Regions from separate parts of the Proteiniphilum saccharofermentans genome, predicted to be linked through region 2. Evidence: riboswitches for the same ligand, from Rfam matches in the RefSeq annotation. Region 2 holds a riboswitch; the other holds the start of a gene.
The links. A riboswitch is a leader RNA that binds a small molecule or an ion and turns the genes downstream of it on or off. The one in region 2 is predicted to bind cobalamin.

Region 1 (7,552 bases), 850 kb from region 2:
AAGCTATTATGATCAGGACGGTAAGGATCCGTCTGCGTCATTTTATCTGTAAACCGTTCGGAGGAGACGTTCAGTGCATCCAGGTCGATTCCTCCGATCAATTGGAAATCACCCCAGGTATGTGTATCGCTTAACTTCAATCCATATTGTTTGACCGACTCCTTGTAGTTGATAAATGCATTATCGGTGTTGTTGTCGTAATTGCTCTCATTATAAACAGAATAATAGGGGGAGATAAGCAATATGTTATTGAACGTATTGCGACGGACATCGACTGAGGTATTGGTCCGGTCGAAGTCTTTCTTGGTCAATCCTTCAGAATGCCAATAGTTACCGGGCATTTCAATGTCATTTGAAGTGACGAATATGCCTGACAGATCGGCACTCCAGAGGTCATTGAACCCAATATTCAATTTCCCCATGAATTGGTTGATCTGGTATTGGCTGTTGGTCATGATATCGCCATACGATTTTTTGTCGAGGATCAATTCCTCTTTTTCCGATAAAGAAATCAGATTCTTTTTCCCGATACGATAATCTTTATCCTGTGCTTTCCTTGAAAAGCCGAGTGCTAAAGAAACGTTATCGGAAATGCCTCCCGATGCATATCCGTTGAAGTTGGTCTGCCCGAAATTTCCGGCGCTAAGGCTGATATTGCCAGTCCGGCTATCACCGGGTTTGCGTGTGATGATATTAATCACGCCACCCATTGCGTCCGATCCATAGAGCACTGAGTAGGGGCCTTTCACTACTTCTATCATCTCGATAAAATCGGTTGGGATAGAAGTGAGATTGGTTGTCCCGGCCGGTTTGCCATCGATCAACACCAATGTGTAGTTGCGGTTATGGGCGGAAGGGCTGAACCCACGCATACCTATGGCCGATGAAGAGCCGGGATATTGTATGATGTCAAGGTTGACAGTCCGTTTAAGCAGGTCGGCCGCATTGTCAGCCTGTACGGTGGTTATTTTTTTACTGTCGATGATCTCCACTTTCTGTGGAACGCTCTTTAAAGGTAGTCCCATACGAGTAGCGGTGACCACTACTTCCTCCAGGTCATATGTTTGTTCGGCAGAATCCTGCGCATAGAGGAGTGTGCCAGTGAAAAGCAAGGCAAAAATGCCGGTGAAAAATTTCTTGTTCATTGTTGAAAAATTTACAGTTAAACATTCGTTTGAACCATAAACTTTCGAGGGAGAGAGTGTTTTGAAATTCCGGATACAAGGAGAATTTAAATGCGGGAGAATTTAAATGCCGGAAATGATCTCAACGCTGCTTTTATCCCGAAAGCTTGCATGGCTGATGCTTTCGGTCAGGTCTTCCGGCTCGTTCCCGGTTATCCGTTGCCTTCCCACCCCGATTTATCGGGACAGTGACTTTTACATTTGAAAATGTCGGATAACCCTGTAAATAGGGAACATACGGCTGCGGGTACAGCTTCGGCTTCTTCGCTTATGGCAAACTACCGAATTCCATTGTGCCCGAAAGCGCTGCAAAAGTACTGTTTTTATTTGGGATTCGGAAATGAAATATTGGAGGGTTTATTTGGAGATCGGTTTGTTTGGTGAAATAATTTATTTTTTTCCATTGCGTAACCTCTGTTCAGATACGGGAAAGACTACCGGTTTACCTGATATGGGATTAGTCTTTACGATCACTACCGTGTCATATACATTTTCGATATGTTCATAGGTAATCACCACTTCGGGTGCTCCCTGGCAAAAGGTTGTCCCGTTTTTCATCATCAGGAGGAAGTCGCAATACTCGGCAGCAAGTGAGAGATCGTGTAAGATCATCATCACACTGAGTTTCATCTCTTCGTTCAGTCGTTGGATCAGGTTCATGAACTGCATCTGATGGGTAATATCAAGGTGTGATGTCGGTTCGTCGAGTAACAATAAGCGAGGGTGTTGTGATAAGGCGCAGGCAATATTGGCCATTTGTCGCTCACCACCACTCAATTCCGTCATCGATTTGTGGCGCAGACGATAGGTATTGGTCAGATGCATATAATGGTGTGCTATCTCGATATCTTCTTTCCTGTCGAAGAACTGGAATGGTTGACGGTAGGGAAGACGTCCCATCAGTACATATTCTTCTACCGATAGTTCTGCTGTTTCGGAGAATTGCGAGACAATGGCGAGTTTTTGCGCCTTTTCCCTCCATGTGAGTTCCGATAGGTCAGTTCCTTCAAGCAGGATATTTCCCTCTTTTAACGGCAATGTCCCTGAGATACCCCTGAACAGTGTGGTTTTCCCGGATCCGTTGGGCCCGATGATACCCGCAAACGACCCTTCGGGGAGCTTCAGGTTAATGTCATGTACCCGGAAGCCGCTACTATATCCGCAGGAGAGGTTTTGTATGTCGAGAAAAGGAGGCATTCTATTAATTATGAGTTATGAATTAAAAATTAAAAGTGAAAAGTGAAAAGTGAAAGAAGTTCAGAAAGAATTCACATAAATTATTCAATCTCCCTTCAATCTTCATCTATCTTCCTCAATCTCCCTCAATCTTTTTTCAATCTTTTTTCAATCATCCCTTCAATCTCCTTCCAATCATCACATCAACTAATCATCATATCGTCTGAGTTCTTTCCGTCTCGAATTACTCAATAACATGATAAACACTATGCCGCCGACAATACCGGTAATTACTCCGATAGGCAGCTCGTTGGGCGAGATGATAGTACGTGCAATTACATCGCACAGGATCAGGAATATGCCGCCGCTCAGAAAAGAAGAGATAAGCAATATGCGGTAATCGGTACCTACCCACAGGCGAACAATGTGCGGGATAACCAGTCCGACGAATCCGATGACACCTGCCACGGCAATACATGCTCCGGTAAGCAGCGATGTGATGACGAACAGGATGCGGATTACGCTGTTTGCGTTAAACCCTAAGTGTTTGGCCTTTTCTTCTCCCAGTCGGAGAGCATTAAGCGGCATTACGAACAGGTATGATATGATCAGGCAGAAGAGTGAAAGAGCGATCATTACTGTGATCAAGGTGCTGTTTGTTTCATTGAGCGATCCCATCATCCAGAAAACAATACCATGGATATTGTCCGAAGAAGTGATCGACATAAGGAACATCATCAAAGAAGAGGCGATGAAGCTAATCATCACCCCGGTCAGTAGCATCCGGTTGACACTGAGCCCACCCCTTCCGAGGCTGAGGGTATATACCAGGAAGATGGTTGCGAAAGCACCGAGGAAACCGGCTAACGGCAGAAATAGGATATTAAGCAGATGGAGTCCGGCAACAATTGCAAAGGTGATACCTAGCGATGCACCACCGGAGATGCCAAGTGTATAAGGTTCTACTAACGGATTACGGTAAATTCCTTGTAATATGGCACCTGCCAGGCTGAGGCTTCCGCCAATGGTTAGCCCGAGCAATGTTTGGGGAATACGGATATATGCCAATACACCGTATTCCATACTCTCCTTTTCAGAAAGAATGCCAGGCAGGTCGCTGATTCGAATCGAAATCTCTCCTGTTCCCAGGGATAGAAGGGAGACAGCTGATAATCCCACCAAAAGCAGTAAGACATATATACCCCAAACCCATTGTTTTTGTCCCATTCTTTTTTAGCTTAACCTGTATTTCGGAAACAGTTCACAGTTATTTAATATTCAATTCCTTTCCGGCTCCGTATCTTACGGTCGTAAGGATGTTTCAGTTTCTTACAGAACGTAACGTAATCGGCGAGTTCCATTATGTTATCCGTGGCAGCCCTACCTGTCATTACAAGTTCCATATTGGCCGGTTTGGATTTTATAAAATCAAGGAGTACCGATTCATCCAGATATTGATCGCGTACCGAAATAAGAATCTCGTCCATGATAAGGAGATCGTAATGCTCGGAGGCCACTTTCTCTCTAAGGATTTCGATGGCTTCCGGAACTTCCTTCTTGATTTGTTCGCCGTCGATGCTCTTATCAAGATGTGGGTGTCCTTTGGCAAAATTCAGTACGGTTGCACCGAGTTTTTTGAGGCTTTCCATTTCTGCATAACCGTATTTTTCGGGACGTTTGTGGAAAGAACAGTAACATACCTTGAATCCGCTACCCAAAGCACGTACGGCCAGACCTACAGCCGAAGTCGTCTTTCCTTTCCCGTCACCGGTGTATATATGTATTAATCCTAATTTTTTCATACGATTAAAATATTTATTTTCAAATGTATCGTATGGAACTCGCATTAATCATGAACTTGGGTGAAATCATTTTCATGCTCGTTTCATAGGTGAATTTATTTTATTTCATTTTTCACTTTTCATTTTTCACTCATTAACCGGTCCATTAATTCCATTGTCTGTACAAAAGTGATGGGAGTCGGCTGGCAGGCAATATCGGAATCAATTATATGTATCTGGTTGTTCCGGGTTGCTTTCAAGCTGGAGTACCTTTTCCATGTTCTCAGTTCTTCTTCCCCTACAATGCCCATAGTGGCGATGAAAATATAATCGGGATTATGGGCAATGACAAATTCTCGTGAGACTGCACCCTGTATCAGGTTTTTGGAAATATTTTCAATGCCAAGTAATGTCATATAATCATCCATAAACGTATTGGGGGTAACCGCGAACAACGGGTTGGCTCCGATTTGGAAGAACATCTTCCGTTTTGTCTTTTGTTTGTTCCTTTCTACTATTTTCTTGATTGTCTGCTCGCTTTCTTCTACCAGCCTGTTGGCTTTTTCAGTCTTGCCTACCAGTTCACCCATGTGTATAAACTGGTTGCAGATTTCCCGGAAAGATTGTGGAGAGTGAATAATCTCTACTTTTATGCCAAATTTCTTCAATAATTCGATATCTTTTGGATTGGTCAATCCGGAAGCCAATACCAGGTCGGGTTTCAGGCTGATGATCTTTTCTACGTTTGCTTTCACTGCTGAAGATACGATCTCTTTGTTGTCACCTTTAGCCGCCACACAATAGCTTGTACAACCTATCAGGTTATCCTGTGCTTCCAGGTAATAAAGGCTTTGAGTGAACGAGGGAGCCAGTGACACGATACGTGTATATGGCTGCCCTTGCACAGCGAATGTCACGAGGACAAACAGAAACAGAAATATTTTTTTCATTTTTCCACCTTTTTACTTAGTCACTTAACCACTTAGTCACTTTTCCGCATTTTCGTGCAAAGGTAACAAGAAACGGGTAAATAGCGCAATAAGATTTGAAAACAACGATGGTTTCTTAAATATGCCATATGGGGTACTTTTGCAACTGCGAAGGTATAATGTAAAGCGGGTGACTGAAATTTTGGCAGAAAATTTGTCAGTTTCTACTCGAGCCGGTAGTTTTTTTGGCAGAAAAAGGGAGCGAATAAATTTGGCACAGAATTCGCAGTTGAGGTAATGTCAATTAGATAACTAACATTAATTATATTAACATCAATTTTAGTAGAACGTATGAATATTAAACCATTGGCAGACAGAGTGCTGGTAAAACCGGCAGCTGCAGAAGAGAAGACAGTGAGTGGAATCATCATTCCCGATACGGCAAAGGAAAAACCGCTGAAAGGCGAAGTAGTAGCTGTGGGAAAAGGTACAAAAGACGAAGAAATGGTTGTCAAAGAAGGCGACAAAGTGCTTTATGGGAAATATGCAGGCACTGAAATTGAAATCGATGGAGTGCAACACCTGATCATGCGTCAGTCTGACATTTTAGGGATCATCGGATAAACAGTAACCCAAAAGATTGACTTAGATAGATGGTAGATAGATGGTAGATAGATGGCAGATTGAAAGGAGATTGATAGCGAAATTCAATCTGATTCAATCTAATCCAATCTCAATCAATCTCAATCAATCCAACTCAATCCAATCAATCTAATTCAAAATAAACAAAAATAATCGAAATAAAATGGCTAAAGAAATTAAATTTAACATGGATGCCCGCGACCTTCTGAAAAAGGGCGTGGACGAATTGGCGGATGCCGTTAAAGTTACACTCGGCCCCAAAGGTAGAAATGTAATTATTGATAAAAAATATGGTGCTCCCCAGATCACTAAGGACGGTGTGACAGTAGCAAAAGAGATCGAACTGGATGATGCTTTCCAGAATATGGGAGCGCAGCTGGTGAGAGAAGTCGCTTCTAAAACCAATGACGATGCCGGAGACGGAACAACTACTGCTACTGTTTTGGCCCAGTCTATTATTGGTGTGGGACTCAAAAACGTGACTGCAGGCGCCAATCCTATGGACCTGAAACGTGGTATCGACAAAGCTGTGGCTACTGTAGTGGAGAACCTGAAAAGCCAGGCTGTTGAAGTAGGTAATGACCTGAAAAAAATTGAAAACGTTGCCAAAATCTCTGCAAACGGTGATGAAACCATTGGTAAACTGATTGCCGAAGCCATGCAGAAAGTAAGCAAAGAAGGCGTGATCACCGTGGAAGAGTCGAAAGGTACCGACACTTATGTAGACGTGGTGGAAGGTATGCAGTTCGACCGCGGATATATTTCTCCCTATTTTGTGACCGACACGGAAGCGATGGAGGTGGATTTTGAAAATCCGCTCATCCTTATCCATGATAAAAAGATCTCTGCTATTAAAGAACTTCTTCCCATCCTGGAAAAAGGGATCCAAACCGGAAAACCGCTGTTGATCATTGCTGAAGATATCGACTCTGAAGCGCTTACAACATTGGTGGTAAACCGTCTGCGCGGATCATTGAAGGTGGCTGCGGTAAAAGCGCCCGGATTTGGAGACCGCAGAAAAGAGATGTTGGAAGACATTGCTATCCTGACCGGTGGTGTGGTGATCTCCGAAGAAAAAGGTCTTACTTTGGAAAACGCTTCACTCGATATGCTGGGTAGCGCTGAAAAAGTGACGATCGACAAAGATACCACTACCATTGTGAATGGTGTGGGCGAAAAAGAAGCCATCAACAACCGTATCGGGCAGATCCGTGCACAGATCGAGAAAACCACATCCGATTACGATCGTGAAAAACTGCAGGAACGCTTGGCTAAACTGGCCGGCGGTGTAGCAGTGCTTTACGTGGGTGCACCTTCCGAAGTGGAGATGAAAGAGAAGAAAGACCGTGTACAGGATGCCTTGTCAGCTACCCGTGCTGCCGTAGAAGAAGGAACCGTTCCCGGTGGTGGTGTGGCTTATGTGCGTGCTATTGAAGCCCTCGAAGGCCTGAAAGGCGAGAACGAAGATGAAACCACCGGTGTCGAGATTGTGAAACGCGCTATCGAGGAGCCGCTTCGCCAAATAGTATCGAATGCCGGAAAAGAAGGTGCCGTAGTTGTACAGAAAGTGCGTGAAGGCAAAGCCGATTTTGGTTACAATGCCCGCACCGACCAGTACGAAAATCTCTACGAGACAGGTGTGATCGATCCGGCGAAAGTGACCCGTGTTGCTTTGGAAAATGCAGCTTCTATTGCCGGTATGTTTCTCACAACCGAGTGTGTGATCACCGATAAGAAAGAAGAAAATCCGGCTCCAATGCCTCCGATGGGCGGCGGTGGAATGGGAGGCATGATGTAATCTTAAAATAGATTATATTAGTACGCTATCAAGGCGGATAAC
Region 2 (7,552 bases):
TCTTCTTCACCCCTGCATGAGTCGAAAAGAATGAGGCCAATGATTAAAAGGGGCCACAAAATTTTATGTAAATCTATCTGCATCTGCAAAAAGTAGTTATAATGTAATGTTGAGAATAAATTTATAATTTGTACCCGGCATCGGGTAATTCAATACCACATCATAAGCCTGGTTAAACAGGTTATTCACTTCCACCGTTGCTTTCAAGTCTGACTTATTCCACCGGAACGAACGCCCCAATGCCAGATCGCTTGTGTACCACGGTTGCAGCCGGTTACGGGCAATATTGGCACTTCCGGTAAACCGTTCGCCGGTATAAATAAAACTGTATGACAGAGTCCATGAGCGGTAAGCAGCACTCAGAATTGCCGATCCGCTATGGGTCGGGATGTAAGCGATCTGTCCCTTGTAAGTGATGGTATCGCTCTCTACGGTGATAGGGCTGTAATCCTGTGCTTTCTGCCAGGTGTAGTTTAGTTGCGCATCGATGGTCAGTTCTTTACTGAACCGGTTCGTAGCCGAGAGTGACATATCTATGCCCTTTATCTTTACAAAGCCCACATTCATCATCGTCCACCGGAAATTCACTCCGCCGGGGACTGCCAGAAGCTTATCGGTCACTTCATTATAGTAGGCATCCACCTGTCCCTGCATATACAATGAAGGGGTGACATTTTTTGAATACAGGATACCTATATTGTGTTGCTTCGTAAATTCAGGCTTCAGGTAGGACGAGAGACTTCCCATGTAGGCCAGATGCATCTCGGCAAATGTAGGCATGCGGAATATATCCTTATAAAAAGCCCTCAGAAAAAGCTGCTCTTCATGAAACGGCTGCCATGAAGCCATCACGGTAGGTGTCACTTTTTGCCAGTCACGCTGGATATCCTTTTTATCTTCCCGGGTCGTTTCATGCACAAAAGTTCCCAGGATACTTGCCTGTATTTTCAGCCTTTGCAGGTCGAACGACGTTGCCGCCGCAATCCAGCCAGACCAGCGTTGCGGATAGATAAATTCCTTTATATCGGAATTCATTTTATTCCATTGAAAATCCGCAGAGATATTGGCCGTCCAAAAGGGGAGAATCCCGAACAGATTGGCCGACGAGATATAAAAATCGTGCAGCATATATGTGTTACGCAGTTTCTGTATCAGGGTATCGGACTCATAATAGAGGTAATCGTAGGCATACTTTCCGGATAGTCTGATCGAGTAGGAGTCTGTAATCCGTTTCCTTATGGATGTCTGCAGGAAGATATTCCGGTCTTTTTGGCGATCTTCGTGTTTAAAGCGTCCCGGTTCTTCTTTGACGATCGCTCCCGGATAACCTCGTTCCGAGGCATAAAAATAGAGACGTGTTTTCCATTCCCCGTCCTTTATTTTGCCGAACAGCGCCTGTTCCAGCCTGAACAATTGGATATCCCCGTTCTGCCGAACAGCGGTTGTATCATACCCGCCCCGGTCGTCCAGCTTATTATCCACTTTATACCTGAACTTATATTTTCCCGAAGAGTTGGTATAATCGAGGCTTAGGGAAGAAGATAATCTGTCTGAGAACTTTTGTTCCCAATATACCGATGGGTTGATCAGGTCAAAAGATCCTGTTTTAAATGTGAATTTTATATTACGTTTTTTTTCGCCTTCGAACGCCGGGATTTTCGCATTCATATAGATGGAACTGGCGGAGGCATAATCTTTGGCCGGTTGGAATATGGCGCTTTTCTGGCCGTTATAGAGCGACACGGCCTCTATATTATCCAGGGAATATCTACCTAAATCGACCACACCGTTTTGTGGGTTGTCAATCTCTATACCGTCATAAAACACTCCCACATGCTGGCTCCCCATGCTTCTCACATTCACTGTCTTAAGCCCACCGATCCCTCCGTAGTCTTTAAGTTGCACGCCGGAGAAATAGCGCAGGGCATCGGCTACCGAATGGGCACTCAGGTTTTCCAGGAGCTGACCCGACAGTGTCTGCACCGGGATCACATCCATTTGAATCCTTCGCGCCGACACCACGAGTTCCTCCAACGAATAGGTGGTGATGGAGTCGGTATCCTGCGCAGCAACGGAATTGACCACAAGAAGAACAGCGGCAATAAAGCCGGTTCTGACAATAATGAAAAATCTCATTTCGCCGGTTATTATTCGCTAATAAACAGCTTTGCGCGAGAAATGCACACATGAAGAGGGTATCTCCTTCCGGAATATAAAAATGATCGAGAACGGATATATAAGGAATGGTTCCTCCTGATGTAGTAAGCTCTAATCTCCGAAAGCTTAAAACTCTATATATTTCTGGCAGGTCTTCTGACTTACTCCCGTGTCTGAACGCCTTCCCATCCCGGTTTATCGGGACAGTGGCAATTGAGGTTTTTGTCCAGCACGTAAGCGGAGCTTACAGCAGCGGGTCTGTTCAGGATTTGCACCTGATTCCCTTTTCATCATTCATTTCGAAGCCGTGTGAAATGAATAACACCAAAATTCAAGGCAAAGATAGGTTATTCTTTTGGGATTTATTCAATAAATTTGTGAAAATGGTACAAGAATGTTGTTAAATCCCTGACTTGTGAAAATCCTCTATCATTTCTCTCAGACATCGGGGGTAAATGCCGTCGGAGTACATGGAGTCGATGCGAAATGCCAGATCAGTCATCTCTTCCACCTTATAACGGAATATTGCCATGTTTTTTTGGCGGATTAGTCTCCGTTTTGTTAGCCGTCATTTCCAGTGCCTGGATCAACTTGTAGCGGGTATCTTTCGGCAGGATAATCTCATCGATATATCCTTTTTCCGCAGCCCGGTAAGGATTGGCAAACAGCTCTTTGTATTCGCTCAGCGCTTTTTGCCGCTCCGTCTCGTCGGATGAACGATACAGGATATTCACCGCACCTGCTGCACCCATTACCGCAATCTCGGCATTCGGATAAGCTAAGTTCACGTCTGCTCCCGACTCTTTGGACGCCATGACAACATACGCGCCTCCGTACGCCTTACGCGTTATAAGTGTGATCTTCGGGACGGTCGCTTCCACATAGGCAAACACCACCTTGGCTCCGTGACGGATAATACCGTTATGCTCCTGGTCGCGTCCGGGAAGAAAACCCGGCACATCTTCGAAAGTAATGATAGGGATGTCGAAACAATCGCAGAAACGGATGAACCGTGCTGCTTTGTCCGATGCGTCGATATCCAGTACGCCGGCCAGATAAGCCGGTTGATTAGCCACAATCCCTACTGTGCGGCCCCCCATGCGGGCGAATCCTATCACGATATTTTGTGCGAATTGCGACATGATCTCGAAGAAGTAATGTTCGTCCACCACCTCTTCAATCAGTTTTTTCATATCATATGGAATATTCGGATCATCAGGGATCAGCGTCTGCAATTTGGGAGATTGTCGATAGATGCTGTCGTGTGTAGGCACTACCGGAGGATCTTCCATATTGTTGGAAGGGAGAAAACTCAGCAGTTCACGGATCATCATAAGCGTTTCTTCCTCGTCCTCGCCTACGAAATGAGCCACCCCGCTTTTGGATGCGTGAGTAGTTGCCCCGCCCAGCTCTTCCTTGGTCAGTTCTTCGTGTGTGACTGTTTTCACCACATCAGGACCGGTGACAAACATATAGCTTTTCTCTTTCACCATAAAGATGAAGTCGGTAAGTGCCGGAGAGTAGCAGGCGCCGCCGGCACAAGGGCCGAGGATAGCGGAAATCTGGGGTACGACTCCCGAAGCTTTGATATTCTGATAAAAAATATCTGAAAAGCCACTGAGTGCCATCACGCCTTCCTGAATGCGTGCACCCCCCGAATCGTTCAGGGCAATGATCGGCGCCCCGTTTTTCATCGCCAGCTTCTGTACCTTTACAATTTTATTGGCATTCGTGCGGCTCAGTGAACCGCCGTACACCGTGAAATCATAAGCATAGACATACACCAATCGTCCGTCTATCTTTCCGTAACCGGCCACTACGCCGTCGCCGGGGATACGGCTGTTCTGCATGCCATAGTGGTTACATTCGTGAAGTATGAATTTGTCGATTTCAACAAATGTATTATCGTCCAATAACATATCGATCCGTTCACGGGCTGTCTGTTTACCGGATTGCTTTTGTTTTTCGATCGCTTTCTCTCCACCGCCGGCTTCGGCAGCTTTGTTTTTTTCTTCAAAAGACTGATATATTTCCTGTAGTGTCATTGCTGTGATTTTTAATTGCTTTTAATTGGTTTTAAAAGATATGAGTAACTGATCGCGGGCTACGGAATCGCCTTCCTCTACGTGGATTTTGTCCACGATAGCATTCTGGGCCGCCGTATAAGTGCTCTGCATCTTCATGGCTTCCACCACAATAAGCGGATCACCCTGTTTTACTTCCATACCTTCGGAAACCATTATTTTTATGATCTTGCCCGGCATAGGGGAGGTAATGGTTTCCTGTGCTTCTTCCGGGGTGGATTGACGTCCTCTGATATATTTTTTCTGCGGATTTGACAGTTCGATGTCGAAATAACGAAAATTGGTGGTGATGGTATATTTCCCTTCCGAATGGCGTACCGATTCAGCGTTGTAGGAACGTCCTTCGTGAAGAATGGAACAGAATCCGCTCTCCGACATTACCACATCGATATCATATATTTTCCCGTCCACTGAGATTTCGACTCTGTTTCCATCTTTGGATATCAGTTCCACCTCACATGTCCTGTTGCCTATCTTTGCCTTCATACGATTATTTTATTTGCTTACATCAATGCATATGGAACATTTCAGAACCAAGACAAAAAATCTTGAATCTTAAATCTTGAATTTTGAATCTCATATCCTCAAAACTCCCTTTTGTTTACCGAATGCGCGCCAGCGACTTATGGGAAGATTATCGGCAGGCGATGATGAAGGTGCATCATTGCTGTTCACTATATGGTCTATATAGGCAGCGATGATGGCCATGTCTTCTATCTCGTTGTCATTGCCGCCACTTTCCTGCAGCTTCTTGCTATTGTCTTCGATAAAATGCGTGGTATAATTTCCTTTTACGAAATCACGTGTGTCCATAATGCGGCGAAGGTAATCGATATTGGTCTTTACCCCCGTGATTTTATATTCGTATAGCACACGGCGCATCCGCTCCAGCGCATAAATGCGGCTGGTTGCCCACACAATCAGTTTACCGAGCATCGAGTCGTAATAGACCGGGATTTCGTATCCATCGTAAATAAAACTGTCCACCCGCACACCTATGCCTTCGGGTGTTTGAATATGCCGGATAATACCGGGCGACGGTGCGAAGTTATTTTCAGGATCTTCAGCGCATATACGGCATTCAATGGCATGACCACGCTGATGTAAATGCTTCTGGCGTAAACGTAGTTTTTTTCCGTTGGCAATATGTATCTGTTCTTTTACCAGGTCAACGCCCAGTACCTCTTCAGTAATAGGATGTTCCACCTGGAGGCGGGTATTCATCTCCAGGAAATAGAAGTTCATATCGCCATCCACCAGAAATTCTATTGTACCGGCCCCGACATAGCCGATAGACCTGGCTGCCTTGACGGCGATGGCGCCCATGGCCTGACGGGTCTTGTCATCGATAAAAGGGGAGGGGCTTTCCTCCACGATCTTCTGGTGACGGCGCTGTACCGAGCATTCACGGTCGAACAGATGTATCACATTCCCGTGGGCATCACCCAAGAACTGTATTTCGATATGGTGAGGCGATTCGATATATTTTTCGATATATACCGAGTCGTTCCCGAATGAGGCCCTTGCTTCTGACTTTGCGGCTTCGTAGGCCTCGTACAATTGTTTTTCTTCATAGACCAGACGCATACCTTTACCGCCGCCTCCGGCCGTTGCTTTAATAATGACAGGAAGTCCTATCCTACGGCAGACACGGAACAGGTCCCTCGGCTTCAGGTCTTCCGATGTACCGGGCACCACAGGTACCTTGGCTTTTATCATCTGCCGGCGAGCCGATATCTTATCACCCATGGCTTCGATACTTTCTGCCGACGGGCCAATGAAAATAATACCCTCTTCCTTGCAACGACGTGCAAAATCGGCATTTTCACTCAGAAATCCGTATCCCGGATGAATAGCGTCTGCTTTGAACTGTTTTGCGGCTTTGATGATTTTATCGGCATTCAGATAGCTCTCCTGCGAAGAGGCCAGACCGATACATACCGCTTCGTCGGCATAAGAGACGTGCCTTGAGGTACGGTCGGCCTCGGAATAGACGGCCACCGTACGGATACCCATCTCTTTACATGTGCGCATCACACGCACAGCAATTTCGCCCCGATTTGCAATTAGAATTTTTTGTATCATCGTTAAAAAATGGAATTACACTTTATATACCTATTTCAATCTTTCATATGATTAAAAAATTTAGACACAAGAGCCAAGAATCAAGACACAAGACTAAACTAATGAGCTAATTGAATTTCCAATCATCACTACTTCCCGATAAATCGGGACAAGTTCCCGAAGGATCGGGACAAGTTATCCCGACTTGTCGGGATCGTTAATCAGTAAATCATCACATCAATCAAATTCCCGACTCTTGATTCTTACACTCATTTCAAAAGGAGTATAATTCAAACAAATCTTTTGTAATATTTGTTCTCAATGAGCACAATTCCAATTGAAAATAAAACAGCAAAATTATCAAATCTCCATCTCCAATTCTTTTTTCATGTCGAAATCACCGTCGTGAAGATACACTATTTCGAGGGTTTTTTCGTAATTGGTCGATTTTTTGGAAAAGAAATCGTGTTGTGTCGTTTCCACATTCAGCCCGTTCAGTACGATCGGGTTTACCTCATTGATTTCGTAGCGCGGCTCGAAGCCGAGGTTCATCAACGCCTTGTTGCCGTTATACCGGATATATTCCTTTACCTCGGCTCCGAGGCCGATATCGCTGTAGACATGATCGGTATACTTCATCTCGTTTTCATAAAGGATGTCCATCAGGGCGAGTAGATCAGCTTTGAGTTTTTCCTTTTTCTTTTCGTTGAAAGTATCGAATATCTCCTGTGCCAACAGCCCGACAAACACACCGTGGATGGATTCGTCGGCGATGATCTTCTTGATAATATCACAACTGGCGACCATCTGCCCTTGACCAGCCAGCCATAAGGGAAGGAAGAAGCCGCTGTAGAACAGGAATGTCTCAAGCATAACGGAAGCCACCAACGCCATATATACCTCTTCTTTCGATACATGCTCTTTGTCGAGCTTGCGGTAATAGCTATCGATCGTTTTGGCTTTGAACTGGAGTTGTTCATTGGTAGATGCCCATTCAAAAATGGCATCGATTTCGGTGGTGGAAGCCACTGTCGTAAAAATAGTGGAATAGGATTTGGCATGGATGGCTTCCATCATACACATATAGGAAAGTACCGATTTGTTTTGCAACCCCTCGATATTGTCGATCACCTTAGGCATACCGGTATGGCTCTGCAGGGTATCGAGCAGGGTCAATCCCCCCAATGCTTTTTTATATGCTTCGCGCAGTTCGGGCGAAAGCGATTTCCAGGAATCGATATCTTTTG

Region 1: it holds a riboswitch for cobalamin, as region 2 does, so the genes downstream of both, PSM36_RS17825 (TonB-dependent receptor plug domain-containing protein) here and PSM36_RS08920 (TonB-dependent receptor) in region 2, are expected to answer to the same signal.

What each region holds. Positions count from the first base shown of each region.
Region 1 covers NZ_LT605205.1:1,432,384-1,439,935, forward strand. The annotation lists gene PSM36_RS17825 (TonB-dependent receptor plug domain-containing protein) at 1-1,145, opposite strand, end outside; cobalamin riboswitch at 1,295-1,500, opposite strand; gene PSM36_RS05550 (ABC transporter ATP-binding protein) at 1,575-2,381, opposite strand; gene PSM36_RS05555 (FecCD family ABC transporter permease) at 2,568-3,587, opposite strand; gene PSM36_RS05560 (cob(I)yrinic acid a,c-diamide adenosyltransferase) at 3,632-4,162, opposite strand; gene PSM36_RS05565 (ABC transporter substrate-binding protein) at 4,282-5,091, opposite strand; gene PSM36_RS05570 (co-chaperone GroES) at 5,422-5,694, shown strand; gene groL (chaperonin GroEL) at 5,876-7,510, shown strand.
Region 2 covers NZ_LT605205.1:2,281,410-2,288,961, forward strand. The annotation lists gene PSM36_RS08915 (YncE family protein) at 1-83, opposite strand, end outside; gene PSM36_RS08920 (TonB-dependent receptor) at 97-2,136, opposite strand; cobalamin riboswitch at 2,287-2,501, opposite strand; gene PSM36_RS17800 (hypothetical protein) at 2,558-2,689, opposite strand; gene PSM36_RS08925 (acyl-CoA carboxylase subunit beta) at 2,670-4,202, opposite strand; gene PSM36_RS08930 (acetyl-CoA carboxylase biotin carboxyl carrier protein subunit) at 4,224-4,727, opposite strand; gene accC (acetyl-CoA carboxylase biotin carboxylase subunit) at 4,818-6,326, opposite strand; gene nrdF (class 1b ribonucleoside-diphosphate reductase subunit beta) at 6,666-7,552, opposite strand, start outside.